2 regions of the Arthrobacter sp. 2MCAF15 genome follow, and region 2 is predicted to be linked to the other one. Evidence: riboswitches for the same ligand, from Rfam matches in the RefSeq annotation. Region 2 holds a riboswitch; the other holds the start of a gene.
The links. A riboswitch is a leader RNA that binds a small molecule or an ion and turns the genes downstream of it on or off. The one in region 2 is predicted to bind glycine.

Region 1: linked by a shared signal. The riboswitch ahead of gcvP (aminomethyl-transferring glycine dehydrogenase) and the one ahead of gcvP (aminomethyl-transferring glycine dehydrogenase) in region 2 are both predicted to bind glycine.

What each region holds. Positions count from the first base shown of each region.
Region 1 covers NZ_JBFRGZ010000020.1:989-12,938, forward strand. Annotated here, with positions in the region: gene gcvT (glycine cleavage system aminomethyltransferase GcvT) at 59-1,192, opposite strand; gene gcvP (aminomethyl-transferring glycine dehydrogenase) at 1,205-4,117, opposite strand; glycine riboswitch at 4,157-4,270, opposite strand; glycine riboswitch at 4,272-4,370, opposite strand; gene AB4089_RS19130 (TetR/AcrR family transcriptional regulator) at 4,571-5,110, opposite strand; gene AB4089_RS19135 (MFS transporter) at 5,179-6,765, shown strand; gene AB4089_RS19140 (Dps family protein) at 6,937-7,416, opposite strand; gene AB4089_RS19145 (sigma-70 family RNA polymerase sigma factor) at 7,583-8,401, opposite strand; gene AB4089_RS19150 (flagellar protein FlgN) at 8,643-9,158, shown strand; gene AB4089_RS19155 (carbon storage regulator) at 9,173-9,418, opposite strand; gene AB4089_RS19160 (hypothetical protein) at 9,428-10,666, opposite strand; gene AB4089_RS19165 (flagellar biosynthesis protein FlhA) at 10,644-11,950, opposite strand, start outside.
Region 2 covers NZ_JBFRGZ010000017.1:754-17,919, forward strand. Annotated here, with positions in the region: gene gcvT (glycine cleavage system aminomethyltransferase GcvT) at 1-872, opposite strand, end outside; gene gcvP (aminomethyl-transferring glycine dehydrogenase) at 882-3,773, opposite strand; glycine riboswitch at 3,811-3,916, opposite strand; glycine riboswitch at 3,918-4,015, opposite strand; gene AB4089_RS17470 (putative hydro-lyase) at 4,541-5,344, opposite strand; gene AB4089_RS17475 (MFS transporter) at 5,341-6,726, opposite strand; gene AB4089_RS17480 (SDR family NAD(P)-dependent oxidoreductase) at 7,662-8,474, shown strand; gene AB4089_RS17485 (glutamine synthetase family protein) at 8,645-10,009, shown strand; gene AB4089_RS17490 (amidohydrolase family protein) at 10,009-11,151, shown strand; gene AB4089_RS17495 (aldo/keto reductase) at 11,179-12,006, opposite strand; gene AB4089_RS17500 (vWA domain-containing protein) at 12,165-14,168, opposite strand; gene AB4089_RS17505 (sigma 54-interacting transcriptional regulator) at 14,198-15,586, opposite strand; gene AB4089_RS17510 (MSMEG_4193 family putative phosphomutase) at 15,786-16,481, shown strand; gene AB4089_RS17515 (SCO1664 family protein) at 16,516-17,166, shown strand, end outside.

The sequences.
Region 1 (11,950 bases), on a different contig from region 2:
AGCCAGCCCCGGAACCGGGAACCGCTGAAGCGGCTGGTCCGTTGAGGTACTTGTCGGGCTACTTGACGCGCTTGTAGAAAGGCAGTGCCACTACTTCGAAGGGCTCCGCCTTGCCGCGCAGGTCGATGTCCAGGGCCGTGCCGGGCTCGGTGAACTCGACGTCGACGTAGGCCATGGCGACCGGGTAGCCGAGGCTGGGCGAGGGCTGGCCCGAGGTGACTTCGCCGACGACGTTGCCGTCCTTGAGGACCGGGTAGTGGCCGCGGCCGGCCCGGCGTCCGAGGCCCTTGAGCCCGACGAGCTTGCGGCCCGTCGTGGCCCCGGCGCCGGCTTCCTTCTTGGCGGCCAGTGCGGCCTTGCCGATGAAGTCGCCTTCCTTGGACAGCGCGACGACGGGGCCCAGGCCGGCGGCGAACGGATCCCCTTCGAGGGAGAGCTCGTTGCCGTAGAGCGGCATGCCCGCCTCGAGGCGGAGCGAATCGCGGGATGCCAGCCCGGCGGGGGTCAGCTCGCCGTCTTCGGCGATGGCGACGAGCGCCTGCCAGAGGGCGGCGGCGTCGTCGTTCGCCACGAAGATCTCGAAGCCGTCTTCACCGGTGTAGCCGGTGCGGGCCAGCAGGAGGTCCTGGCTGGCGCCGCCGAACATGAAGGGGACGTCGACAGCGGCGTAGTACTTCAGGCCGGTGACGAGTTCGTGCTGCGCGGCGGGAACCAGGCGTAGCAGGATCTCCTGGGCTTTGGGACCCTGGACTGCGATCAGCGAGGTCTCGGCGGAGGCGTCTTGGACCGTGACGTCAAAGCCTGCAGCGCGCTCAGCCAGGGCAGCGGCAACGACCTTGGCGTTGCCCGCGTTGGGGACCACGAGGAACTTCTGCTCGCCGCGGCGGTAGGTGATGAGGTCGTCGATGATGCCGCCGTCCTCGTTGCAGATCAGCGAGTACTTGGCTTTGCCAATGGCCATCGCGGAGATCTTGCCCACCAGTGCGTAGTCCAGGAAGGCTGCGGCGTCCGGACCGGTGACCCAGACTTCGCCCATGTGGGAGAGGTCGAACAGGCCCGCGGACATGCGGACGGCGTGGTGCTCGGCGAGTTCGGAGCTGTACTTCAGCGGCATCTGCCAGCCGCCGAAGTCGGTGAAGGAGGCGCCGAGCTTCTTGTGTTCTTCGTAAAGTGCCGTGTAATTCTCAGTCATCGTTGGCTGTCCTTACTTGTTTGAGCCGGAGTTGGCGGAGTCGTCGGAGTGGCCTGCTGTGTCTTCTTCGAAGGCTTCGAGGGGAGGGCAGGAGCAGATCAGGTTGCGGTCACCGGCCGCGCCGTCGATCCGGCCGACCGGCGGGAAGTACTTGTCCTGCTTGAGCGTGTGGACCGGGAAGACGGCCTGCTCGCGCGGGTACTCGCGGGTCCAGTCGGTGCTGATGACGGCGGCGGCGGTGTGCGGTGCGTTGCGCAGCGGGCTGTGCTCCACGGTGAAGTCGCCGTGGGCCACCTGGTCGATTTCGGCGCGGATGGCGACCATGGCCGTGATGAAGCGGTCGATCTCGCCGAGGTCCTCGGATTCGGTCGGCTCCACCATGAGGGTGCCTGCCACCGGGAACGCGAGCGTGGGGGCGTGGAAGCCGTAGTCGATCAGGCGCTTGGCCACGTCCTCGGCGGTCACTCCGGTCTTGGCCGTGAGTTCGCGCAGGTCCAGGATGCACTCGTGCGCCACGAGGCCGCCCTCGCCGGTGTACAGAACCGGGAAGGAGTCGTTCAGGCGGGCCGCGATGTAGTTCGCCGCGAGCAGGGCCGACTTGGTGGCCTCGGTGAGGCCCTGGCCGCCCATGAGCTTCACGTAGGCCCAGGAGATCGGCAGGACGCCGGCGGAGCCGTAGCGGGAGGCGGAGATCGGGGTTCCGTCGGCGCCGTTGGCCGGATCGGCTGCGTTGCCCGGCATGAACGGTGCCAGGTGGGCCTTGGCCGCGACCGGGCCGACGCCGGGTCCGCCGCCGCCGTGCGGGATGCAGAAGGTCTTGTGCAGGTTCAGGTGCGAGACGTCGCCGCCGAACTGGCCCGGCTGGGCCAGGCCGACGAGGGCGTTGAGGTTGGCGCCGTCGATGTAGACCTGGCCGCCGGCGGCGTGGATCGCGTCGCAGACCTCGCGGACGTCGGCGTCGTACACCCCGTGGGTGGAGGGGTAGGTGATCATGATGGCGGACAGGGCGTCCTTGTTGGCCTCGATCTTGGCGTTGAGGTCCATGTGGTCGATCGTGCCGTCGGAGGCGGTGGCCACGACGACGACCTTCATGCCGGCGAGCACGGCCGAGGCCGCGTTGGTGCCGTGGGCGGAGGCCGGGATCAGGCAGACGTTGCGCTGGGCCTCACCGCGGGAGAGGTGGTAGCCGCGGATGGCCAGCAGGCCCGCGAGTTCGCCCTGGGACCCGGCGTTGGGCTGGATGGAGACCTGGTCGTACCCGGTGATCTCGGTCAGCTGTGCTTCGAGGTCGTCGATCAGTTCGCGCCAGCCGGCGGTCTGCGAGTCCGGGGCGAACGGGTGGATGGAGGCGAACTCCGGCCAGGAGATGGCTTCCATCTCGGCCGTGGCGTTCAGCTTCATGGTGCACGAGCCCAGCGGGATCATGGTGCGGTCCAGGGCAAGGTCGCGGTCCGAGAGGCGGCGGATGTAGCGCAGCAGCTGGGTTTCGGAACGGTGGGTGTTGAACACCGGGTGCTGGAGGTAGTCGGAGGTCCGTTCGACGGCGGTGTCCAGGCCGAAGGAGGAGTCTGCTGCGTCAACGACGCTGGCCCCGAAGGCGGCGACGACGTCGGCGACGATGGCCGCCGTCGTGGCCTCATCGGCGGAGATGCCGACGGTGTCGGCGTCGATGGCGCGCAGGTTGACGCCCTTGGCGTCGGCGGCCGCGATGATCTCTGCGGCGCGGCCCGGCACGGAGACGGTGATGGTGTCGAAGAACGAGGTGTGCAGCACGTCGAGGCCGGCGGCCTTCAGGGACGCCGCGATGGTCCTGGCGTTGTTGTGGACGGTCTGGGCGATCGCCTTCAGCCCGTCGGGGCCGTGGTAGACGGCGTAGAAGGATGCCACGATGGCCAGCAGCGCCTGGGCGGTGCAGATGTTCGAGGTGGCCTTCTCACGGCGGATATGCTGCTCGCGGGTCTGCAGGGCCAGTCGGTAGGCGGGGACGCCCGCGTTGTCCTTGGAGACGCCTACGAGGCGGCCGGGCATGGAGCGTTCGAGCCCCTTCTGGACCGCCATGTAGGCCGCGTGCGGGCCGCCGAAGAACAGCGGCACGCCGAAGCGCTGGGCGGAGCCGACGGCGATGTCGGCGCCCTGCTCGCCCGGGGACGTGATGAGGGTCAGGGAGAGGAGGTCGGCCGCGACGGTGACGAGGGCGCCGCGTTCCTTGGCGTCGGCGATCACGGCGGTGTGGTCGAACACGCGGCCGGATACGCCGGGCTGCTGCAGGACGACGCCGTTGATGACCCCGGCGGGCAGGCCCTTGGAGAGGTCGGCGACCTCAACCTCGAAGCCGAGGGCCTCGGCGCGGCCCTTGACGATCGCGATGGTCTGCGGGAGGCAGTCGGCGTCGAGGACGGTCTTGCCGTCATGTGCGGCCTTGTTCTTGTTGGCGCGGCGCATCATCAGCACGGCCTCGGCGACGGCGGTGGCTTCGTCCAGCAGCGAGGCGTTGGCGATCGGCAGGCCGACGAGGTCCTGGACCATGGTCTGGAAGTTCAGCAGCGCCTCGAGCCGGCCCTGGGAGATTTCCGGCTGGTAGGGCGTGTAGGCGGTGTACCAGGCCGGGGCTTCGAGGATGTTGCGGCGGATTACCGGCGGGGTGAGGGTGTCGTAGTAGCCCTGCCCGATCATCTGCACTGCGGTCTTGTTTTTCGCCGCCAGCTTGCGCAGTTCGGCGAGGACTTCGACTTCGCTGAGGGCAGCGGCGAGCGCGAGGTCGGAGTCCTGGCGGATGTCCTTCGGAACGGCGGTGTCCACCAGGGCGTCGACGGTGTCGTAGCCGACAGCCTTCAGCATGGCGTCGACGTCGGCCTGGCGGCGGGCGCCGATGTGCCGGTCAACGAAGGACGTGGAGGCTGGGGTAACAGTCACAAGGAACTCCATAACTCAGGCGGCGCAGGGTACGCCACATTGATTCGGGTTCCTCCCCGCTCTGTATTGGACCTGAGAGTTTCCGCGCAGCCCGCATCAGGGGCTCCGCTTGCACCGTCGGTGAGCACAACGCGCTAAGGACGCACCTGCTACTTTCCAGAGATGCCTTGCCGCGGCGGTACGTGGGCCTGAGAGATTCCTGGGGAGGATTTGCTCCTACGGCGCCTGCTTGTACCTACTTGCAGGACTCTCCCGCCGCAGATCAAAGGCGTATTCAATTGGGGTGACAACAGTCACAGCACTCATTGTCCTATGCCGGGCGCGCGTCCGCAAACTCCCTCCCGGCGGCGGCCCCAAGTTACAGGTCCGGCCACGCGAGTTCGCCGCAGGCGTGCGGGGACGCCGTTTCGTTCCGGCGTAGTCGCAGGCTTCCGGCGTATTCGGCGAGCGGGGTCTCGGCGGCCGTCAGCGGCGCAGCTTCTCGACGGCGGCCAGGAGGCTCTCGACGTCGTCATTGACTTCCGGCGGCTGCCCGCCCGGCCCCCGGCCCAGCATGGCGTTGAAGTACAGCCCGTCCCCCATGTACAGGACGGCTTTCGCCATGGCGGGCCCGACGTCGGCGGCCAGCAGTTCCAGCCAGTTCGCCTGGGCGGCGGCGAAGCGGCGGAGGGTCTCCTGGTGCGCCACCTCGGCGAGCCTCGTGGCCGCGACGAACACCCGGTCCATGGGGGTGTCCGCCCACACCGAGGATTTGATGAAGTACACCGCCGCACCCTCGGGGGCCTCAGCCATGGCGGCAACATCGGCAGCGAGGTGCCCGTCCAGCCGCTCGAGCAGGACCGCGATCATCGCCTCCTTGGTCGGGAAGTGGTAGAGCAGGCCCCCCTTGGAGACTCCGGCCCGGCGCGCGACGGCGTCCAGCGTCGCGGCGCGTTCACCGACTTCGATGAGCAGGGATTCGAAGGCGTGGAGAACGGCCTCGCGGGCGACGGGTTTCCTGGGCATGCCTCCCATCATGCCTGTCCGGTGGCGCATTTCTTAACTGTACCGTCCAGACGGTATAGTTATGTTCCATGAGCATTCCGTCGATCACCGTCACCACCAGCACCCTGTCGGCCACCGGCCCCCGGGCCCCGTGGCGCGACTGGGTGGCGCTGGCCCTGCTGATGTTCCCTGTCCTGCTTGTGGCCGTGGACAACACCGCCTTGACGTTCGCCCTGCCCGCCATCGCCCGCAGCCTGGACGCCTCCGGCGTCGAACTGCTGTGGATCATCGACGCCTACCCCCTGGTTCTGGCCGGACTCCTGGTTGCGATGGGCAGCCTGGGTGACAGGATCGGCCGGCGCCGGCTGCTCTTCGTGGGCAGCGCAGGTTTTGCCGCGGTCTCGGCCTTGACGGCGTTCGCGCCGAGCGCCGAATGGCTGATCGCAGGCCGCGCCGGGCTTGGCCTCTTCGGCGCCATGCTCATGCCATCAACGCTTTCCCTGATCCGCAACATTTTCCCGCAGCCCAACCGGCGCAGATTGGCCGTGGCAATCTGGGCCGCAGGCTTCTCCGGCGGCGCCGCCCTCGGGCCGATTGCCGGCGGCTGGCTGGTGGAGCACTTCTGGTGGGGCGCCGTCCTGCTGGTCGCAGTGCCGATCATCCTGCCCCTGCTGCTGCTCGGTCCGGCATTGATCCCGGAGTCCCGCGACCCAAAGCCCGGACGCGTGGACGTGCCCAGCATCATCCTGTCCCTGCTGGTCATGGTGCCCGTTGTCTACGGGATCAAAACCCTCGCCACCCACGGGCCCTCGCTGGAGGCCTTCGCGAGCATCGGAGCCGGGCTGCTCATGGGCTACGTGTTCATCCGGCGCCAGCGCGCCCTGGCCAGAGGCCACAAGGCGGACCACAGCACGGCGCCCATGCTCGATGTCAGCCTCTTTGGCAACCGGGTCTTCAGCACCGCCATCACCGCCAACGTCCTGGCGCTGTTCTCCTTCAACGGCTTCATTCTCTTCCTGGCCCAGCACCTGCAACTGCTGGAGGGGCAGTCCCCCTCCGCCTCCGGTGTCGCCATGGTCCCGGCCCTCATCGCCACAGTCGTTGCCGGGCTGCTGGTGGTCCCCCTGGTGCGCAAGGTCCGGCCCGGCTTTGTGGTGGCCGGCGGCCTGCTGCTGAGCGCGGCGGGCTACTTCCTGGTGGCATTCGGCGACCACAGCCACGGCCCGTCACTGCTGCTGGCCGCGCTGCTGGTCCTCTGCCTGGGCGTGGGTGCCGCGGAGACGATCTCCAATGACCTGATCCTGGGCGCTGCGCCTGCGGACAAGTCGGGGGCCGCCGCCGCCATCTCCGAGACCGGCTATGAAGTGGGGTCCCTGCTGGGCACGGCGATCCTCGGCTCGATCCTCACGGCTTCTTACCAGGGCAACCTCCGGCTCCCCGCAGGCGTGTCCGAGCTCGCCCCGGCCTCTGCCACGAACCAGGCCGGCGAGACCCTCGCCGGCGCCGTGGAGCTCGCGGGGATGCTTCCGGCGCCGCTGGCAGAGGCGGTGACGGCGGCCGCGCGCACCGCCTTCGACTCGGGCGTACACATCACGGCCTCCATCGCCCTGGTCCTCATGTCCGGGGCGTGCGTGCTCGCCGCGGTCCTCCTGCGGAAGGTGCCGAAGGCAAGCTAGCAGCACCGGTTCCATCGCCGTCGGGCTCGAGTTCGACCGTGCTCAGCGCGACCGACATGCGTTGCCCTTCCAGGACCATTCCGTAGCTGAAAAACTCCAGCGTCCGGCGCCGGGAAAATACCCGACGCCGGACGCTGGAGTTTCGTGGGTGCGGCCTGGTGCTAGCAGGACCTACTTGCTGTCCGGAGTGGTCACGCTGGCGGTGGCCTTCATGGTCTCGGCACTGACCATCCAGGCGTACTGCTCAAACTTTGCGATGAACTCGTGCAGCAGATCGGCGGTGGTGGGGTCTTCATCGTCCACTTCGTCATGGACTTTGCGCATGGTGCCAACGGCCGCCTCCAGCGCTGCGACAATGCGTTCGATCGCGTCCTTCGTGCTGATCAGCCCCGCCGGAAACTCGGCCAGCGCGGTGGACTTGGAAACCGTGGAGTTTCGGCCGTCAGGGAGGGCGTGGAGGGCGCGCATGCGCTCGGCGAGGTCGTCCGCGAACCCGCGGGCGGCGTCGACGATCTCGTCCAGCTGGAGGTGAAGGTCCCGGAAGTTGGTCCCGACGATGTTCCAGTGCGCCTGCTTGCCCTGAACGTGGAGTTCGATCAGGTCCACCAGGACTGCCTGCAGGTTGGTCGTCAGTGTGGGTGTTGCTTTCATGCGTCCTCCTCGATAGAACCGGTGCGGTGGAGGCCGCGCGCGCCGCGTACTGGCGGCCCGGCCCATGCTTTCGACGCTACCGCAGGGCGGCGTCGGGCCGCGACGGTTCGGGGAGGAATTTCTCGATCAGCTTACTAAGCCGGCTTACTAACTGCTTCGGGGGCGGCTAGACGGCTTCGTTGAGGACCGGGCCGCGGGGGAACACGGCACGGGTGATGCCGCCGGATGTGGCCTCGGAGAGCTGGGTGAGGTAGTCGTTGCGGCGCCGCGGCGTAATCCTGGACTGGGGTTCGAACGGCTGCGCGGGGTCATCGGCGTAGTGCGCGGTCAGTCCGTCGCGCATCAGCCGGATGGCCTCCGAACGCTGCTGGGACACCGCAGCATGGGTGGATCCGAGTTCGGCGGCCAGGTCTTTGACCGTCCGGTCGCCGAAGTAGATCTCCTCCACGACGTAGCGCATCCGTTCCGGCAGGGATTTCACGGCGGCCCGCAGGTACTGGAGCCGTTCATCCGCGAGCACGGAGTGTTCCGGGGTGAGGGTCTCGGCGGCCAGGGTATCCACCACGGCCTCATCGAGGGGTGTCAGCGTGCGTGAGGCATCCGCGAGCGCGGCCTCCACAACGCTCTGCTGGACGCCAAGGGCGGAGGCGATCTCGTCCACTGTGGGCGTGCGGCCAAGGGCGGATGCCAGGGTTTCCTGGACGGACATGGTTTCCTTGATCCGCCGGCGGGCGGAGCGGGTGGCCCAGTCGCTGGCCCGCATCTCGTCCGCGAACGCGCCTAGGATGCGCCGGCGGGCGAACGCGCCAAAGGGGACCCCGAGGTCGGGATCGAACGAATCGGCCGACGTGATCAGGGCAATTGCACCGGCCGAGGCCAAATCATCGCGAGAAAGGTGTGACGCCTTCGAGCACAAATCTGAGACGAGATACCCCACCAGCGGAAGGTGCTGCGTGACCATCTCGTTGCGTTCCACGCGATTCAATACTGTGTCCCCCCATGAGACCGGATCCGAAGGGCTGTAGCCCTTAAAACGCCGAGAACCGCACCCAAACCGACCGGTACTCCCCCCATTGGAGTCAGCGTTCGCAAGCAGGGCGCAGCACCCATGGAGGAAACCTATCACCTGATCCCGGATCTGCGTGTACCCTCAGGGAAAAGCTTGGCAAAAAGTGCGGTACCCGCCCCGAAGCTGCGATTCAGGGGGCGGAAAGAGAATGGGGCCCATGAGCGCAAGTGATCTGTCCGCGGCGCTGTGGCAGGAGCGCCGGCAGCTGGAACTGCTCCTTTTCAGGCTGGAAACGCTACGGCTGCACGTCGGGGCCGGGAATGTGGAATGGCTGCGCCTCATGGCTTCCGAAATCGAAGCCGTGCTGGACCGTTTGCGCTTTGAAGGCCTGGCCCGGAGTGTCGAATCTGCCGTCGTCGCGGCCCAATGGGGTATGCCGGCACAAGCGACGCTGGTTGAACTGATTGCGGCCGCACCCGCCGGCCCCTGGGCCGAGATCCTGGGTGAGCATCTGGACGCCCTGCACGCACTTCTTGATCGGCTCGGCGCGGCCGCCCGCGTGAACGAAGAGGCACTGCGGCTCCTCCCCTTGCCGGGACGTCCCGGCCCGGCGGGCACCGCCGGACTGCTGGATCAGCTGGCCACTGGCGGAAACCTGGAGCGGGTCCTGGCCGTGGTCCGGCGCGCACCCCAGCCCGCCCTGGCCCAGTATCTGGGCGGGGAAAAGGACTGATCCGGGACCTGGCTTCAGCCCTTGGCGGAAGGTGCGGGCGGCAGGAGCCCGCGCAGCGCGTCCTCGGCCTCCGGGCCGGCTTCCGCCGCGGCGAGGTTCGCGGCCGCGATGGCTTCGATGACTTCCCGGCGCTGGATGGGCACGCCCCGGGGTGCCTCAATGCCTATCCGAACACCGTCGCCGCGGCCTTCCAGGACCGTGATGACGATGCCGTCGCCGATCATGATCTGTTCGCCCGGCTTGCGTGTAAGTACCAGCATCTTCTCAATCTACCCTTCACCGCGGGGAGCTTCGGACGATTCCCGCCGGTTCTGCCATGTCGGACCCGGACCGGCGGGACGGGCGTCGATCCAGCCCACGGGCAGGCCCAGGCCATTGACGCTTTCAGGCGACCCCGTCTCCGAGGCGCCGACCACCGCCACCGCGGCAACGTTGAGCTGGGCGGAGAGCACGCCGACCCAGCGCTTCGTGTCCTCATGCTTGCGTCCGGCATCGACCACCACCCAGACCTGGTCGGCGGAGAGCGCGGCCACGGACTGCACCCGGGCCAGGGCGTTGCGGGCTTTGCCGAGTCCGAACGCCACCAGGACGGTGCGCTCAGTCAGCACCGCGTGGGCGCGGGCGGCCGTGGCGCTTTGCCGCCCGTCAACGTGCAGGTGGCCATAGGCGGAAAGCTCGCCGGCGGTCCGGACATCCGCACCGCCCGCCGCCATGGACATGGCCAGGGCGGCATCCATGGCGTCCTCCCCCAGCCCGACCAGAACCACGAGATCGCCGACGCCGTTCAGCGGTGCGGGGGCAACCCCGGCATCCCCCGGCGCCCGGCCCGGCGCGGCGGCGGGAGTTGAAACTGGAATTGAGGCGGCGGGTGTTGGGGCAGCAGGACTTTGGGCAGCACGGTCGGCCGGCCCGGCGTAGCTTTCGGCGGGAACTCCGACGGCGGAAGCCGGGTCGGCGGCGGGAACTGGTTCCGCCGGGGTCCTGAGCCCGGCGCCGAGCTGCTCCAGGATCTCCGCAAAGTCCCGTGACTCGGTGGACACACCGGCGGCGGGCCGGTGCAGGCTCAGCTCGGCGGCGTCCGCCTCTTCCAGCAGTGCGGCGATGGCGGCGCCCTGAAAGTGATGGGACGGTCCGACGGCGGTCCTGGCCGCAGCAGGCGCGGCCGGCGGTCCGGTCTGGGCTGCGGGTGCGGGTGCGGGCGCCGCCGGTGCGGCGGCAGCGCCGGCGTCGCGCTCTCCGGCGTGGCCCTCTCCGGCGGGTCTGCCGGGGGGCGCCGTTTCGGTCCCGGCCAGGATGTCGGCGTCGGGCACTACCTCGCCGGTGACCACCTCATGTTTGGACATGATCTCGATCATTGCCTCGTAGCGGTCCTGGGCGAAGAGGCCGGCGATGCCGGGGCTGATGACGCGTTCGGCGGACACGATCCTGGCCGCGGGCCCGTACTGCTGCTCCGCCTTGCGGCGGATTTCCTCAAGCGAGGCTCCCTTAAGCCGATAGCGGTTCGGCATGGCGCACCACTCCTACTGTTTCGATCCGGACGTTGGCGGAGGTCACCTCGCGGTAGGACAACACGGGCACGGACCCCGGCTGGGCGCCCACGAGCCGGTGGATGGCCGGCCGGAGCGCCGGGGCGCACACGAGCACGGCCTGGCGGTTGGCGGCGGCCGCGGCGTCGACGGCGGAGCGCACCGAGCGCAGCACGGCGTCGAGCCTTTCCTGCCCCATGACGATCTGGCTGCCGCCTTCCGCGGGCCGCATGTCCTCGAGCATGTGTTGTTCCAGGACGGGGTCGATCATGATGACGTTGAGGACGGGGCCGTCCATGAACTTGGCCGTGAGGGCGGGGCCGAGGGCCTGCCGGGCGGCTTCCACGAGCGATTCCGGATCCGTGGAAATCTTGGCGCGCAGCGTGAGGGCCTCGTAGATCCGGGCGAGGTCGTTGATGGGGACCTGCTCGTCCAGGAGGCCCTGGAGGACGCGCTGCAGCTCGGCGAGGGAGAGCAGGGCCGGGGTCAGCTCGTCGACGGCCGAGGGGCTTTGCTTGCGCACTCCCTCGGTCAGCACGCGGACGTCCTCTCGGGACAGCAGCCGGGCAGCGTTCGCCGCGACGATCGAGGACAGGTGAGTGACCAGGACGGAGACCCGGTCGATCACCGTGGCGCCCGTCATTTCGGCGTTGTGCCGCATCTCCCCCGGAATCCATTTTCCGGCGAGCCCAAACACGGGCTCGATCATCGCCGCGCCGGGGAGCGAATCCAGGTTCTCGCCGAGGGCGAGCATTTGGCCGCCGGGGGCCGTGCCACGGCCGGCTTCGACGCCGGCGATCCGGATGGCATAGGTGGCCGGCGGCAGGTCCACGCTGTCCCGCGTGCGGACCGGAGGGATGACCAGGCCCAGTTCCATGGCGATCTTGTGCCGGAGGGACCGGACCCGGGCCAGGAGGTCATCGGAAGCGCCGGAGACCATGTCCACGAGGTCCGGAGCCAGCAGGATCTCCACGGGGTGGATGCGCATGTCTTCCAGCAGTTTCTCGTTGGGGTCCTGTTCCGGGAAGTTCAGCGCTGTCGACTCGGCCTCCCGGGCCGTCTCGGCCGCCCGCTGGGTCGCGGTGGTCCGGCGGGCGGCGATGATCAGGCCGATTCCGACGAGGACGAACGGGATGGGCGGCATGCCCGGGATCAGGGCCATGGCGAGGGCGGCGACGCCGGCGATCATGAGCGCGTTCGGTGACTGCAGCAGCTGGGTGGAGGCCGTGCTGCCCATGTCCGACTCGGCGTTGGACCGGGTCACGA
Region 2 (17,166 bases):
TTGAGTTCGCTCAGGGCAGCTTTTCCGATGAAGTCCGATTCCTTGGCGAGCGAGACAACCGGACCCAGGCCCGCCGCGTAGGGGTTGCCTTCGCGGGAGAGCTCGTTGCCGTAGAGCGGCATGCCGGCTTCCAGGCGCAGCGAGTCCCGGCAGGCCAGGCCGGCGGGGATGAGCCCGTGGCCTGCACCGGCTTCCAGCAACGCCTCCCACAGGGCCGCTGCGTCCTCGTTCGGCACGTAGATCTCGAAGCCGTCCTCGCCGGTGTACCCGGTACGGGCCAGGAGGAGATCCCGGCTGGCGCCGCCGAACATGAACGGGACCTCGACGGCGGCGTAGTACTTCAGCTCCGTGACCAGCGAGTGCTGCTCCGCCGGGACCAGCGCCAGCAGGATGGCTTCCGCGTTCGGTCCCTGGACGGCGATCAGGGACGTCTCGGCGGAAACGTCCTCCACCTTAACGTCGAACCCGCCTTCTTGGGCAGAACCAGCCCGTTCGGCCAGTGCTGCGGAGACCACCACGGCGTTGCCGGCGTTGGGGACCACGAGGTACTTCTGCTCGCCACGGCGGTAGGAGATCAGGTCATCGATGATGCCGCCGTCTTCCTGGCAGATCAGCGAGTACTTGGCCTTGCCGACGGCGACTGCCGACAGCTTTCCGGCAAGGGCGTAGTCCAGGAAGGCTGCGGCGTCCGGACCGGTGACCCAGACTTCGCCCATGTGGGAGAGGTCGAACAGGCCGGCGGCGTTGCGCACGGCGTGGTGCTCGGCCAACTCGGAGGAGTACTTCAGCGGCATCTGCCAGCCGCCGAAGTCGGTGAAGGAGGCGCCGGCCTTCTTGTGCTCTTCGTAAAGTGCTGTGTAGTTCTCGGTCATCGGGAATCCTTAGTTTTCGAATTCGGAAAGCGGCGGGCAGGAGCAGACCAGGTTGCGGTCCCCGGCAGCGCCGTCGATCCGGCCGACCGGAGGGAAGTACTTGTCCTGCCTGAGCGTGTGGACGGGGAACGCAGCCTGCTCGCGCGGGTACTTGCGGGCCCAGTCCGAGGAGACCACCGCGGCAGCCGTGTGCGGTGCGTTGCGCAGCGGGGAATCCTCCAGGGTGAAGTCCCCGGCGGCGACCTGCTCGATCTCGGCGTGGATGGTGATCATCGCGTCGATGAACCGGTCGATCTCCGCGAGGTCCTCGGACTCGGTGGGCTCCACCATGAGGGTGCCCGCAACGGGGAAGGACAGCGTGGGGGCGTGGAAGCCGAAGTCGATCAGGCGCTTGGCCACGTCCTCGGCGGTCACGCCGGTCCTGGCCGTCAGTTCGCGCAGGTCCAGGATGCACTCGTGCGCCACGAGGCCGCCCTCGCCCGTGTACAGGACCGGGAAGAACTCGTTCAGGCGGGCCGCGATGTAGTTCGCTGCCAGCAGCGCCGACTTGGTGGCCTCGGTCAGGCCCTGGGCGCCCATGAGCTTCACGTACGCCCAGGAAATCGGCAGGACGCCGGCGGACCCGTACCGGGAGGCAGAGATCGCAACGCCGGTTCCCGGTTCGACAGCGCCGGCGTTGTGCGCCGCTTTGTTCGCGTCCCCCGGCATGAACGGTGCCAGGTGGGCCTTGGCCGCGACCGGGCCGACGCCGGGTCCGCCGCCGCCGTGCGGGATGCAGAAGGTCTTGTGCAGGTTCAGGTGCGAGACATCGCCGCCGAACTGGCCCGGCTGGGCCAGGCCGACGAGCGCATTCAGGTTGGCGCCGTCGACGTAGACCTGCCCGCCGGCCGCATGCACGGAGTCGCACACCTCGCGGACGTCGGCGTCGTACACCCCGTGGGTGGAGGGGTAGGTGATCATGATGGCGGACAGGGCGTCCTTGTTGGCCTCGATCTTGGCGTTGAGGTCCGTGTGGTCGATCGTGCCGTCGGAGGCGGTGGCCACGACGACGACCTTCATGCCGGCGAGCACGGCCGAGGCCGCGTTGGTGCCGTGGGCGGAGGCCGGGATCAGGCAGACGTTGCGCTGGGCGTCACCGCGGGAGAGGTGGTAGCCGCGGATGGCCAGCAGGCCGGCGAGTTCGCCCTGGGATCCGGCGTTGGGCTGGATCGAGACCTGGTCGTAGCCCGTGATTTCAGCAAGGTCAGCTTCGAGGCCGCTGATGAGTTCCCGCCACCCCTCGGTCTGGGAGTCCGGCGCGAAGGGGTGGATGGAGGCGAACTCCGGCCAGGAGATGGCTTCCATCTCGGCCGTTGCGTTCAGCTTCATGGTGCACGAACCCAGCGGGATCATGGTCCGGTCCAGGGCAAGGTCGCGGTCCGAGAGCTTGCGGATGTAGCGCAGCAGCTGCGTTTCGGAACGGTGCGTGTTGAAGACCGGGTGCTGCAGGAAGTCGGAGGTGCGCAGCACACCCTCGGGCAGCTCGAAGCCCTTGGCCTCCACCACCGGACCGGCGCCAAAGGCGACAACCACCGCGGAAAGGACCTCCGGCGTCGTGGTTTCATCGACTGACACGCCAACTGTGTCCGCGTCGATGAGCCGCAGGTTGATGCCGCGGGCCTCGGCGGCGGCGATGACCTTGGCGGCCTTGCCGGGCACGCGGACCGTGAGGGTGTCGAAGAAGGAGTCGCTCGCCAGTTCGCGGCCGACGATCTTCAGCGTGGCGGCGAGGGCGCGGGCGTTGTTGTGGACGGTCTCGGCGATCGCCTTCAGCCCGTCCGGGCCATGGTAGACGGCGTAGAACGAGGACACGATGGCCAGCAGCGCCTGCGCGGTGCAGATGTTCGAGGTGGCCTTCTCCCGGCGGATATGCTGCTCGCGGGTCTGCAGGGCCAGGCGGTAGGCGGGGACGCCGGCGTTATCTTTGGAGACGCCCACGATGCGGCCGGGGAGCGTGCGTTCCATGCCCTCGCGGACCGCCATGTAGGCGGCGTGCGGGCCGCCGAAGAACAGCGGCACGCCAAGGCGCTGCGTGGAACCGACGGCGATGTCCGCGCCCTGCTCGCCCGGAGGGGTGATCAAGGTCAGGGCCAGAAGGTCCGCTGCCACGGTGACCAGGGCGCCGCGGCCTTTGGCCTCTGCGATCACGGCGGACTGGTCCCACACCCGGCCGGAAACGCCCGGCTGCTGCAGGACGACGCCGTTGATGTCCCCGGCGGGCAGTCCCTGGGAGAGGTCGGCGACCTCGACCTCGAAGCCCAATGCGTCGGCGCGGCCCCGCACAATGGCGATGGTCTGCGGGAGGCAGTCGGCGTCCAGGACCGTCTTGCCGTCGCGGGCACCTGCGTTCTGTCCTGCGGACTTATTTGCCCTGCGCATCAGGAGCACGGCTTCGGCGACGGCGGTGGCCTCGTCGAGGAGGGACGCGTTGGCGACCGGCAGCGCGGTGAGGTCCTGGACCATGGTCTGGAAGTTCAGCAGCGCCTCGAGCCGGCCCTGGGAGATCTCCGGCTGGTAGGGCGTGTAGGCCGTGTACCAGGCGGGGGCCTCGAGGATGTTGCGGCGGATGACCGGCGGCGTGACGGTGTCGTAATAGCCCTGGCCGATCATCTGCACGGCGGTCTTGTTCTTGGAAGCCAGCTTGCGCAGTTCGGCCAGCACCTGAACTTCGCTGAGGGCGCTGTCCAGGCTGAGCGGCTTTTCCTGGCGAATGGAAGCGGGGAGTGCATTGTCTACGAGGCCGTCTACGCTGTCGTAGCCGACGGCCTTGAGCATGGTGTCGATGTCTGTTTGGCGGCGCGCACCGATATGGCGGTCTGCGAACGTGGACGGGGACGACTGAATCGTCATGAGGAACTCCATAATTCAGGTGGCACAGAGTGCCACGATGATTCGGGTTCCTCCCCGCTCTGTATTGGACCTGAGAGTTTCCGCGTTGCCTGCTGTTAGCAGGCGCCACTTGCACCGTCGGTGAGCCCGGTTTCCCGGACTGCTTTCCAGAGTTGCCTTGCCGCGGCGGTACGTGGGCCTGAGAGATTCCTGGGGAGGATTTGCTCCTACGGCGCCTGCTGAACGTACCGGCAGGACTCTCCCGCCGCAGATCATAAGCTGTGCCACTGGTGGGTGACACGGCTCACACGTTACTTGTTGCAGGGGCCGGTTGCAAGAGGTGGGTCCGTATGAGGCGTTGTTTGACGATAACAACCGCAGGCCGGTCCGCGTCCGCGAGGCTAGGCCAACTAGTCCGCCGGCCGGGGAGGTTCGTGGAGGCCGAATGCCGAGCCTCGGAGGTACGGCACGGCACCGGAGTCGCCGGAAGCGGACGACGGCGGAAAAGTCCCGCCGTCGTCCGCTTGCCGTTTGGTGCCCTTACAGTCTGTGATACTCCGGAGCTGCCCACCGGGCGGCCCCGGAATCGGCCTTGCTTGCCGGTTGGCCCGCGTACGTCCAGACACACGGCCGGCCGGCATCACTCGGGAGGAGCTGGCCCTCGTGCATCGAGATGCTCGCTCCGGCCGGGCTCTGCCAGACTCCGGTCAGTTCGCAGTGGGTGCCCGTGGCTTGACGCCGCGGCGCTGAGAGTTTGATGATCCTGCGTGCCCGTTTCTCGGCTACGGGAAATCTCTTCTTCACGATGACGCTCCTGGCCGTTCCCGGTAGGTGCTTTCGGGAACATCAGTGATGAACATGTGTCCGGGGGCGTGGCTGATGGCGAAGGCTGGCCTGGATGCCATCACTGCGCTCTGCGGTGTCACGCCGCAGGCCCAGAAAACCGGCACTTCCCCCGGCCGGATCTCCACCGCATCGCCGAAGTCGGGACGGTTGATGTCGGCAATGCCGAGGTCCCCGGGCGTCCCGACGTGAACCGGGCTGCCGTGAACCTTGGGCACCTCCGACGTCACCCTGATGGCCGTTTCGACCAGTTCGGGCGGCATCGGGCGCATGGAGACGACCATCGGTCCGTGGATTCGTCCGGCAGGGGTGCACTCGATGTTCGTGCGGTACATGGGGACGTTGCGGCCGGTTTCGGTGTGCCGGAGCGGGACGCCCGCGCTGGCGAGCGCGGCTTCGAAGGTGAAACTGCAGCCAATGAGGACGCCCACCATGTCATCACGCCAGACCGATGCGACGTCCGTGACTTCATCGGCAAGTTCGCCGTCCACCCACACCCGGTAGGCCGGGATGTCAGTGCGGATGTCCGCCCCCGCGGCGAGGACGCTCCCGTACTGTCCCGCCGGGATGACGTCGATGACGGGGCAGGCTTTGGGGTTGAGCCGGCAGAATTCGATGAATTCGTCGGCGTAGTCCGCCGTCACCGCTATCAGGTTTGCCTGGGTGTAGCCATCGCCCCATCCGGAGGTGGGGGTGACCAGGCCGTTGCGGAACTTCAGGCGCGCATCGGAGGGTGCCAGGTGTGCGTTGGCCTGGTTCATCGGGCCTCCACCAGCTCATTTACAGCCGGATCATTTTCCACCAGCTCAGTTGAAGGCTGCAGGTACTCCTGGTCCTCGGCAACGTCGGAGTCCCGGCCCAGGGCCAGGCCCACCAGGGTCAGGAGGCAGGCAACGCTGAGGTAGATGGCAACCGGGACCCAGCTGTTGAAGGTGCTCAGCAGGAGGGTGAACATGAACGGTGCGATAGCGCCACCGATGATTCCGGCGAAGGTGTAGGCCAGCGAACTGCCGGTGGAGCGGAGCCGCGGCGAGAACTGTTCAACAACGAAGGCCGCCTGGGGTCCGTACATAAACGAGTGGCAGAGCAGGCCCAGCACCGTTCCCACGATCAGCATGACCGGGGACCGACCTTCGAGGACGATGAAGAACAGGTACCCCCAGACGGCGGCGGCCACTGCGGCGATTGCGTAGACCAGCCGGCGGTTGATGTGGTCGGAGATGGCCCCGGCGAGCGGCATGGTGAAAATCTGGAGTGCCGAACCGATCAGGACGGCCACCAGCACTTGGCCGCGGTCGAAGCCAAGTTTCTGAATGCCGTAGGTGAGCATGAAGACGGTGCACAAAGCGTAGAGGACGTCCGGGCCGATGCGGCTGAGCATGGCTGCGATGAGGGGGCGGCGCTGGGTTGCCAGGACTTCGCGGATGGGGGACTTGGGCTTGTCTCCTTTGGCTTCCATGGCCTTGAAGATGGGGGTGTCTTCAAGCTTGAGCCGGATCCAGAGCCCGAAGGCCACCAGCAGGGCCGAGATCAGGAAGGCGATTCGCCAGCCGAAGTTCAGGAAATCCTCTTCGGACAGGGCCATGGTCAGGACGGCAAGCACGCCGTTGGCCATCAGGTTGCCGGCGGGCGGGCCGATCTGCGCGGCGGATGCCCAGAAGCCGCGGCGGTTCGGGTCACCGAATTCACTGGAGAGCAGCACTGCCCCGCCCCACTCGCCGCCGACGCCGACACCCTGCGCGAAGCGAAGGAAGACCAGGATGGCGGGGGCAATGATGCCGATGCTGCCGTACGTGGGCAGCAGGCCGATGAGGAACGTGGCGGCGCCGATCAGCATGAGCGTGATGACCAGGATCTTCTTGCGGCCGATCTCGTCGCCGAGCCGACCGAAGATGATGCCGCCGACGGGCCGGGAAATGTAGCCCACGGCGTAGGTGGAGAAGGCCAACAGGGTGCCCGTGACAGGGTCCGAGGCCGGGAAGAAGATCAGCGGGAAAACGATCGCAGCCGCGGCGGAGTAGACAGCGAAGTCATAGAACTCCAGTGCGGTTCCGGTCAGGCTGGCCGCGAATGCCTTGTACATGCCCTTGCGCCCTACAAAGGGCTTCGGGTCAGCGGGGGCCGTTACGGATGAAGCGGCCATGTGTACCTCCATGAAGAGTGGGGATGTCAGCCAAGTGCGGGCGGCTGGTGTTGGTGCGCCTTTTCGGTCCGGGCCTGCGGCGATGCGGGTCGGGACCTTCGGGTGCGTGTGCGGCTACCGTGATGGGCTGCGGAAGTCGGGACTGCGTTCAATTATTAGGATCAATTGTTGGATTGTTGAACAATCCGAATTGTTGAACAATTTACGCGACGCAGGTCACATCGTCAAGGGGTCGAGGGTGTTGCGCTCGTCGCGGCAGCCACCGGGTATAGCCGGATTTAAGGCGCCGAAGCGCTGCCTCAAGGCCTCAGGCCGCGTTCTCAGGGCACCGCGGCTGTGCTGGTTTCAGGGCTGCATGAACGGCGACGGCGGGACCACCCGCCGTCGTCGTCTTATTTTTTGTGGTTCTGAGTTTCTTGAGGTTCTGGTTTCTTGAGCTGGGAGTGTCTACCCCGGAGGCGGAAGGGCGGCATAGCTATGGGGCATCGAATGAGGATTGGTCGGCCGGTCCTCGTCGGAGGAGGTGGGCTCCCTGGTGTCGTAACTGCGCGCCGTCTTCAGGTTCCGCGATCGCTTGTACAGACCCACGGCGACCAAACCGAGGCCAGCGGCTAGAAGCGCGAGTCCCAGGACGAACACAGCCGCCGCACCCTGTCCGGCGCTGCCCGAGAACACCTCAACCAGTGGCATCGGCAGCGTGAACAACGTGGCCACCAGCAATATCGAGCCCGCTGCGATTTGCCATGTTCCTTTGGACCGCATGGTTCCCCCCTCCATGTTTTGCGTGTCAGCCTTGCGGCCCAGTAAACCCGAAGGGTGCGTATTTAGATAGGGCCGCCTCCGGGTGCTGGGCCCGAGAAAGTCGCGGGCACCAGGCGCCGGGCCCGGCCTATCATGGGGATCACGGGACGAAATGTAAGCGGGGGCCGCTTGGCATGACCAGCGAACGCGAACGCAGTGACGCGCCAACGGGTGGCGTTGCGCTGGTGACCGGCGCGAGCCGCGGTGTCGGCCGGGGCATCGCGCTTGCCCTTCAGGCCGCGGGGTTCCGGGTTTATGGCACGGGCCGGTCGATCGAGCAGGCGGACCTCCCGCGGGAGATCGTGCGCCTGCGCTGCGACCATCTCAACGATGACGAGACCGCGCACGTGTTCGACACGATCCGGACCGAGGGCGGCCGCCTCGACCTGCTGGTCAATTGCGCCTGGGGCGGGTACGAGAAGATGATCGAAGGCGGCGCGTTCACGTGGCCGGCACCGTTCTGGGAGCAGGCGCCGCATCGCTGGACCGGCATGATGGACGCCGGAGTCCGCGCCGCATTTGTGTGTTCGGCGCACGCGGCGCGCATGATGACGCCGCGGCACCGCGGCCTGATCGTCAACATCAGCTTCTGGGCCGCGCAGCGCCACCTCGGCAACACGATCTACGGCATCGCCAAAGCGGCCACCGACAAGATGACCTCCGACATGGCCGTCGAGCTCAGACCGTTCGACATTCCGGTCATCTCGCTCTACCCCGGCCTGGTCCGCACCGAGGCGGTCCTGGCCGCGGCGGAAAGCGGTGCATTCGATCTCTCGACCAGCGAAAGCCCCGAGTTCATCGGCCGGGTGATCAATGCGCTGTTCCATGATCCGGACCTGATGACGCGGACCGGCCAGGTGCTCATCGCCGCTGCGGTGGCAAAGGAGTTCGGCGTCCTGGACATCGACGGAAAATCGCCGCCGGCGCTGACGCTTGCGGACATCTAGGCAGCTGGGGTGGACGACGGCGGGACGTGCCGCCGTCGGGTTCCCGGGGAGCCGCACGGGCCTCGGGCTGGTGGCCGGAAACCCGTGCCCGGGTGCGATCCCAGTGCAGAGGGGGCGTCTTTCATTGGGTGAGCCTTTCATTGGATGAGGAGCGGCCGCATGATAGGCGCATGACCCCCATCGCATCAGCCGACGAATCCGCCGTTGCGAAAGCCCACCGCGAACTCGAAGCTGCCGGCGTCCGCACCGTGATCGGCACGGTGGTGAATGCTTCGGGCATCACGCTGGCCAAGAGCGTTCCGCTGGCGCGGCTCAAAATCTTCCACGAATCCGGGATGGGCGCCGCCCCCGTCTGGCATGTCTTCACCATCGACGGCGGGATAGCGTTCACGGACAGCATCACCACGGTCGGCGATATGCGCCTGAAGATCGACATCGCGGGACTCCGTGTCCTGCCCGGCGGCCGGGCATGGGCACCGGCCCGCCTTTTCGAACAGGATGGAGCCGCCTCTCCGGCCTGTGCCCGCGGTTGCCTGGCCGACGTCGAGGGCAGCCTGGTCGAGGCCGGGTACCAGGCGCTCGTGGGCCACGAACTGGAATTCTTTCTCGTCGCCCCGGATGGTGCAGCGCTGGAAACCGCGCCCTGGGTTCCGTACGGGGCAACCGGCCTCCTGGACCGATCGGAATTCCTCGATGACCTGCTCTCAGCGCTGAACCAGGCCGGGCTTCCCCTGGAGCAGCTTCACGCCGAGTACGGCAGGAACCAGTTCGAGTTTTCCCTTCCCCCGGCCCCGCCGGTCCAGTCCGCGGACACGGTGGTCCTTGCCAGGATTATCGTGGGCATCGTCGCCAGGGCCCACGGCATGATGGCCTCGTTCTCGCCGTCGCCCTTTCCCGGCAGCGTTGGAAACGGCGCCCACCAGCACTTTTCGCTCCGAAGGAACGGAGTGCCGCTGTTCTCCGGCGGCAGCGGACCGCACGGCATCTCCGCCGAGGGAGGCGCTGCCATTGGCGGAATCATCGCAGGGCTCCCGGATGTCCAGGGTTTCCTCACGGGGTCAGTTTTGTCCGGAAGCCGGTTGGCGCCCGGCACGTGGTCGGGTGCCTACTTGTGCTGGGGCCTGGAAAACCGGGAAGCCTCGGTGCGCTTTCTGAACGAGGGCCAGGGCAATCCGCACGGAGCCAACGTCGAGGTGAAAATCGTCGACCCGTCGGCGAACGTGTATCTGGCCTCCGCAGCCATCCTTGCCCTCGCCCTTGACGGCATCCGCGGCAAAAGCGGGCTTCCGGCAGAGATCCCGGGTGACCCCGGACGGCTTTCGGAAAACGAACGGCACCAGGCAAACGTCCGGCTGCTCTCAAACTCCCCCGCCGCCATCATCGACACCCTGGACAACTCAAGCCTTGCCCGCAGGCTTCTCGGAGACGCCGTCGTCGACGCCACGGTGGCTGTCCGGCGCTACGAACAGCGCATCGCAGCCGAACTCACGCCGGACGAGCTCGCCGAACGCTTTCGACTTGCCTGGTCGATCTGATGGCGGGCGGTGACTTCCCGGACTTTGTCGAACACGTCAGCCTCGTCGATCACCACGTGCATGGCGCGTTTCACGCCGACGGTGATGAGGCACGCTTTCAGAACTCGCTGAACGAAGGGAACACCGAACCACTGGCCAACCCCGGGGACGCCTACAACACACAAATCGGGCTCGCCATCCGGCGCTGGTGCAGCGGCATTCTTGATCTGCCCCGGCACGCCTCACCGGCGGAGTACTGGAGCCGGCGCGCCGAGCTAGGAGAACTCGAGGTCAGCCGGCGTATGACCCGCGCTGCCGGGGTGAGCGACTGGCTGATCGACACAGGACTGGACGCCGCTGACTACCTCGGCATGGCCGGCATGGCCGAGGTCTCCGGCGCGCGCACCCACGAGATCGTTCGGCTGGAACTGCTCGCCGAGTCGCTGATCCGGGAGATTGCCAACCCGGCAGACTACGTCGACGAGTTCGGCCAGCGGCTCCACGAACTCACGCGCACCGCCGTGGGCGTCAAAACCGTTCTCGCCTACCGGGCAGGATTCGACCAGGACCTCAACCGGCCAGCACCGGCGGCGGTCACTGAGGCAGCCCGCCGCTGGCAGCAGACCCCGCGCGCCGGCACCAAGGCGAGGCTCACCGACGTGACACTCATTGCCCACGGGATCCATACGGCCGTGTCGATGAAGCTTCCCGTGCAGTTCCATGTCGGATTCGGCGACCGAGACCTGGACCTCCACAAGACCAATCCCCTGTACCTCCTGGACTTTCTCCGGTCCGCCGAAGTCCGGGACACACCCATCATGCTGCTCCACTGCTATCCGTTCGAGCGCGAAGCAGGCTACCTGGCCCATGCCTTTGAGAACGTCTACATCGACGTGGGCCTCGCCGTGAACTACACCGGGTCACGGAGCCGGGATCTGGTGGCCCGCTCCTTCGAACTGGCCCCCTTCACCAGGATCCTGTACTCCTCCGACGCCCTCGGCCCGGCCGAACTTCACTACCTCGGGGCGAGGCTGTGGCGCAACGCAATCGCCAAGGTAGTAGGCGGATGGATCGACGACGACGACTGTTCGGAGGCAGACGCCCGCAGGATCGTGCAACTCGTCGCGCGCGAGAACGCCCGCCGCGTGTACGCGCTCCCCTGAGCAGCCGCCGTCCGGTGTCTAGCTTGGCTAGCCGTTGAATTCGGCCGGGTGCGGGCCGGTGCGGCCGTCCCGTTCGAGTCCGTCCACAACGGCCAGCTCATCCGCGGACAGATCGAAGCCGAACACGTCCAGGTTGTCGCTGATCCGCGACGGCGTGACCGATTTGGGAATGATGATCCGTCCCTGCTGCAGGTGCCAGCGCAGGATCACCTGCGCCGGGCTCCGGCCGTGCCGGGACGCGATATCAAGGATGGCCGGATCCTCGAGGAGGGCTCCCTGGGCCAGCGGGCTCCAGGCCTCGGTGGCGATTCCGTAGGCGGCGTTGAAGGCACCGATATCCCGCTGCTGCAGGGCCGGGTGCAGCTCCACCTGGTTGACCGCCGGCACCGTACCGCCGAGGTCGATGAGCGTCTGCAGGTGTTCGGGCAGGAAATTGGAAACGCCGATCGCCCGGACCTGGCCGTCGGCCAGCAGCTTCTCCAGGGCCAGCCAGGAGTCCGCGTATTTGCCCAGCCCGGGAGCGGGCCAGTGGATCAGGTACAGGTCAAGGTAGTCCAGGCCGAGCTTGTCCAGGCTGGACTCGTAGGCCGCGAGGGTGGCGTCGTAGCCGAGATCTTCGATCCAAAGCTTGGAGGTGATGAACAATTCGTCGCGGGCAATCCCGGATTCCGCCAGCGCACGGCCGGTGCCGGCCTCGTTGCCGTAGATCGCGGCGGTATCGATGCTCCGGTAGCCGGCGGCGAGAGCCGCGCTGACCGCGGCGGTGGTGTCGTCGTCGGACACCTGGAAGACACCGAAACCGAGCTGCGGCATCTGGACCCCGTTATTGAGCGTGACGGTGGGAATGGCGGTCATGGTTTCTCCTGAAGTCAGATCGGGTGACGGGGACGTCGGTGGCCAGCCGACGAAGTAGGGCGCGCACGCTAGTAATTGCAAGCGCTGTGTTTATTGTTGCACAAAGATATATAGCGCGCAAGCAACTACTTTCGACCACGGGCCGCCGTTCAGCCCCGCTATTCAGCCCAGTCGGCGTCGTCGTAGGGGCGCCCCCGGAAGTGGGCGCGGAGGTACTCCCCCACCACGGCAGCCCCCAGGTCCCCGGTCTCGGGCGCCACCACCCGGCCGTCGATGCGGCGGACCAGGCGCTGGACAAACCGTTCCAGGCCGGGGTCCTCGCCCAGCCGGAAGAACGTGGCCTGCGTGCCGGCACGCCCCAGGCGGTCCAGCTCGGCGACCGTGACGCGGATGGTCTCCGGGTCCGGCGGATAGCAGAACCAGGACTCGCCGTCGGCCAGCAGGTGGGCGGTGGGTTCGCCGTCGGTCACCACCAGGAGGACGGGCTGCATGGACGGGTGCTGGCGGAAGAAGCGGCCGGCCAGCAGCAGTCCGTGGTGCAGGTTGGTGCCCTGCTCCCGCAGGGCCGGCAGGGCCGTTAGCTCGCCGATGTCCATGGTCTGCGCGTAGCGGCCGAACGTGATCAGCTGCAGCCGGTCGCCGCGGAACCGGGTGGAGACGAGGTGGTGCAGGGCGAGGGCGGTGCGTTTCATGGGCACCCAGCGTCCCTCGGCGGCCATCGAGAAGGACACATCCGCCAGCAGGACGACGGCGGCCTGCGTGCGCGCCTCCGTCTCCGTCACCTCGATGTCCCCCACGGCGAGGCGCAGTCCGCGGCCCGGATCACCGCCGTCGGCGATAGTGCGGCGGATCGCATTGGTCATGGTCCGAGTGACGTCCCACGGCTCGGCGTCGCCGAACTCCCACTGCCGGCTGGAACCGGTCTGTTCCCCGGCCGCCCCGGCGACGCGCGTGTCCCGGCGCCCCTGCCGGCCGGAGAGTTGCTTGGCGGTGTCCCGCAGCAGCGACCTGCCGAGCCGCCGCATGGCCTGGGGCGACAACCGGAGATCCCCGTCCGCCCCGCGCCGGAGGTAGCCGCCGTCCTGCATTGCCCGCTCGATCTCCGCGAGGGTGCGGGCCGTCACGGCGGCGTTCTGTCCCAGCTGGCGGGCCAGCGCGTCCAGGTCCAGATCGTCGAGGCTTGAGCCGCTATAGGACTGGGAGAGCTGTTCGGCCAGCTCGTCGAGTTCGGCGATGTCCTGGAGCACCCCGGTGCCGTCGCCGAGCCCGAGTCCTTCCTCGCCGTCGAAGCGTTCGGAGCCGGTCCAGTCCTCACCGGGTCGCAAGGCGCGCAGGCTGTCGTCGAGCTGGTCGAGCTCGGCCATGAGATCGGGCGAGCCGAATGCCTGGGCGGAGAGCCGCATCAGTTCGTCGCGCTGCTCGGCGGACATGGAGCGCAGGAGCCGCTGGGCGGCGGCGGCGCGCTGGGCCAGCGCGTCCACCAGCTCCTCGACGGATTGTGGATTCTCCGGAAAGAAGTGGCCATGCCGGGCCATGAAACCCTGGAAGTCCGCATCAGTATCCTCGCCGCGCCGGTGTTTGCCGAGGAGCTCGTTAAGGTCGCGCAGCATTTCGCTCACGGCCGCGCGGTCCTCATCGGTGGCGCTCTCGAGTGCTTCCTTCATGCCGGCGAACCGCTGGTCAAGGAGTTCGCGGCCCAGCAGATCCTTGATCCGCTCGTAGGCCTCCCGCGCGGTGCTGGACTGCCAGTCATAGGAGGCGAGTTCGTTGACCGCTGCCGCCGTGGAGCGGGGCAGGTTCTGCAGCTGCATCTCCCGGATGGCGCGGTCGGTGTTGTCCATCATGGCGTCGCGGGCGAGCTGCTTGCGTTCCTCCAGGACGGCCGTGTCGAGCAGCTTCTGGACTTCGCTGAGGGTGCCGTCCAGCCGGTGGCGGCTGAGCAGTTCATTCCGGCGCTGCTGGACGCGGCTGGCGAGGTCGTCGAGGCCCTCCCGGCTACGGCCGCCGCGCCGGAGAAACTCCTGCAGGGCGTGCCGGGGCGAGTAGCCTGCCATGACGTCCTCGGCGACTGCGTCGAGCGCCTCCGCCAGGTCCACCGGCGGGGCGAGCGGATCCGGCCCTCCGGCGTACCTGCCGTACCTGGACCGGTTGTGCGCGCTCATGGGCCCTCCTGTCCCTAAACTTTGGACTGCTAGCCGTAGATCGTTTCTTCGTCGTCGGAATCCTTGGAGATCCGCCGGGCGAGGTAGAGGCCTTCCAGCGCAAGTTCGACGGCGGCGGCGCGCTGCCCGTCGTTTTTCGCGCCCAGGCGCTCACTGACTTCCTCGTACAGGCGGGACCCGTTTAGGTTCGGAAGGTTGTGGAGGAACTCCCGCGCCGTGACCAGTTCCCCGGTGGTCACCGTGGTGTGGCCGTCGAGAGCGGCCACCAGCGGACCCATGTCGAGGCCCTGGAAGTGCGCCCGCACGGCTTCTGCGGTGGCTGTGCGCAGAAGGTGGTCCAGGACGGCCTGTTCACGGCCTTCCTCGCCTGACTCGAATTCAATCTTTCCCGTGAGGACGTCCACGGCGGCCTCCAGGTCGATGATCCTGGCGACGGCCTCGTCCTCGCCGCGGACGCTGGCACGGCGCAGGGCCGCCGCGGCGACGGTTTCGGCACCCGCGATGCCGAACCGGGCGGAAACCCCGGAGGTCTGGTTGACCGCGGGAGACTGCCGGAGTGCCCGGGTGTAGCGGGCCAGGATCTCGAGGATGACGGGCGGGACGCTGGCCACCAGCTGCCCCTCCTGGCGGATGACGGCGACCTCGTCGTCGAGCTCTATCGGGTAGTGCGTGCGGATTTCGGCACCGAAGCGGTCCCGCAGGGGCGTGATGATCCGGCCGCGGTTGGTGTAGTCCTCCGGGTTGGCGGACGCGACCACCAGTACGTCCAGCGGCAGCCGCAGCACGTAGCCGCGGATCTGGATGTCGCGTTCCTCCATCACGTTGAGCATCGAGACCTGGATCCGCTCGGCGAGGTCGGGCAGCTCGTTGATGGCGATGATCCCGCGGTTGGAGCGCGGGACCAGGCCGTAGTGGATGGTTTCCGGGTCGCCGAGGCGGCGGCCCTCGGCCACCCGCATCGGGTCGACGTCGCCGATCAGGTCCGCGACGGAGGTGTCCGGCGTCGCGAGTTTTTCGACGTAGCGTTCCGAGCGGTGGCGCCACGCCACGCGGAGCCGGTCTCCCTCGGTGAGGACGCGGGCGCGGGAGTGTTCCGTGATCGGTTCGTACGGGTGTTCGTTCAGTTCCGATTCCTCGATCACGGGCGACCACTCGTCCAGCAGCCCGGCCAGGGTGCGCAGGAGCCGCGTCTTGCCCTGTCCCCGCTCGCCGAGCAGGACGATGTCGTGCCCGGCGATGAGGGCACGTTCGAGCTGGGGAAGGACGGTCCGGCTGAACCCGAACAGACCGGGCCAGGGATCGCGGCCCGCGGCGAGCGCGGCGAGCAGGTTGTCGCGGATTTCGCGGCGCAGGTCTTTATGAACGTGGCCGGAGGCACGCAATTCACCAACAGTGAAGATATCGGGGCGATCACTCACTCCTCTACGGTAGTCCTCGACTGTGCGGGGAATCGAGGGATTTCTTCCGGTTCCCGAGCATTGGTTGCATCTGCCGCTACCGCTGCGCGGCTGCCCCACCCCTCGCAAGCTCGGGCGGGGACCCCTGCCGCTACCGCTACGCGGCTGCCCCACCCCTCGCAAGCTCGGGCGGGGACCCCTGCCGCTACGCTTAGACCTGATGACTGCTGCAATGCCGCCGGCACCATCGGCGCCACCATCCGGACCGCCGTCGGGACCCTCATCGGAGTCTCGGGGCACGATCCTCCTTCTGGTGCGCCACGGGGAGACGCCGACCACCGGCAAAGTCCTCCCGGGGCGGGCCCCGGGACTGCATCTTTCCGACTTGGGCCGGGCCCAGGCTGAACGGGTCGCCGAGCGTCTCGCCGGTTTGTCCGTCGATGCCGTCTATTCCTCGCCGCTCGAGCGCGCTATGGAGACGGCGGAGCCCACAGCAGCCCGCGCGGGCCTTGAAGTGAAGCAGGACGCCGGCCTGCTCGAATGCGACTTCGGCGAGTGGACCGGCGCCTCCCTCGCCGAACTGGCTGGTCTCCCGCAGTGGCAGACCGTGCAGCACAGCCCCTCCTCCTTCCGCTTCCCGAACGGCGAGAGCTTCACCCAGATGCAGGCGCGGATCGTCGGAGCCCTCGAGGCCCTGTGCGCTGCCCATGCCGGCGGCGTGGTGGTGTGCTTCTCCCACGCCGATCCCATCAAGGCCGCCGTCGCCCACGCCCTGGGCACGCACCTGGACCTCTTCCAGCGGATCGTCATCAGCCCGGGGTCAGTGTCGGCTATTTCATTTGTGGAGGGCCAGGCACCCGCCGTGCTCATGGTGAATTCGACGTCGGAACCCCTCAGCGGGCTGAGGGGGCCGTGATGAAACTGGGGCTGACGGTGAATCGGGGCAGACGGTGTCCGGCCGGGAGCTGACGCTGCTGGCCGAGGGCAGCGTCGAGCTGCTCGGACGCCTCCCGCGCAGCAGCAACGAGACATTCCTCGTCCAGGTTTCCTGCGGTGACGACTCCGCTTGGGCGGTCTACAAGCCGGAGGCCGGGGAACAGCCGCTGTCCGATTTCGAGCCGGGGCTGTACCGGCGGGAACGCGCGGCCTATCTGCTCAGCGAGTCCCTGGCGTGGGGACTCGTGCCGCCGACTGTGATCCGGGAGGAAGCCCCGTTGGGGATCGGTTCGCTGCAGTGGTTTATCGAGTGCGACTTCCGCGAGCACTACTTCACCCTGTACGCCGACGCCCCCGAGACCCACCGCGACCTGGCGCAGATCGCACTGTTCGACTACGTCGCCAACAACACCGACCGCAAGAGCGGGCACGTGCTGCGCGGTGACAACGGGCGGGTGTGGGGCATCGACCACGGGTTGTGCTTCTCGGCAGGTTTCAAACTACGCACCGTGATCTGGGACTTCGCGGGCGAACCCATCCCGGATGCCCTGCTCGAGGACATTGCCCCGCTCGCGGAGGCGGTACCTCCCGAGTTGACTGAACTTCTCGACGACGGGGAGGTCACCGCCTTGCAGCACCGCGTGCAGCGCCTGCTGCGCACCCGG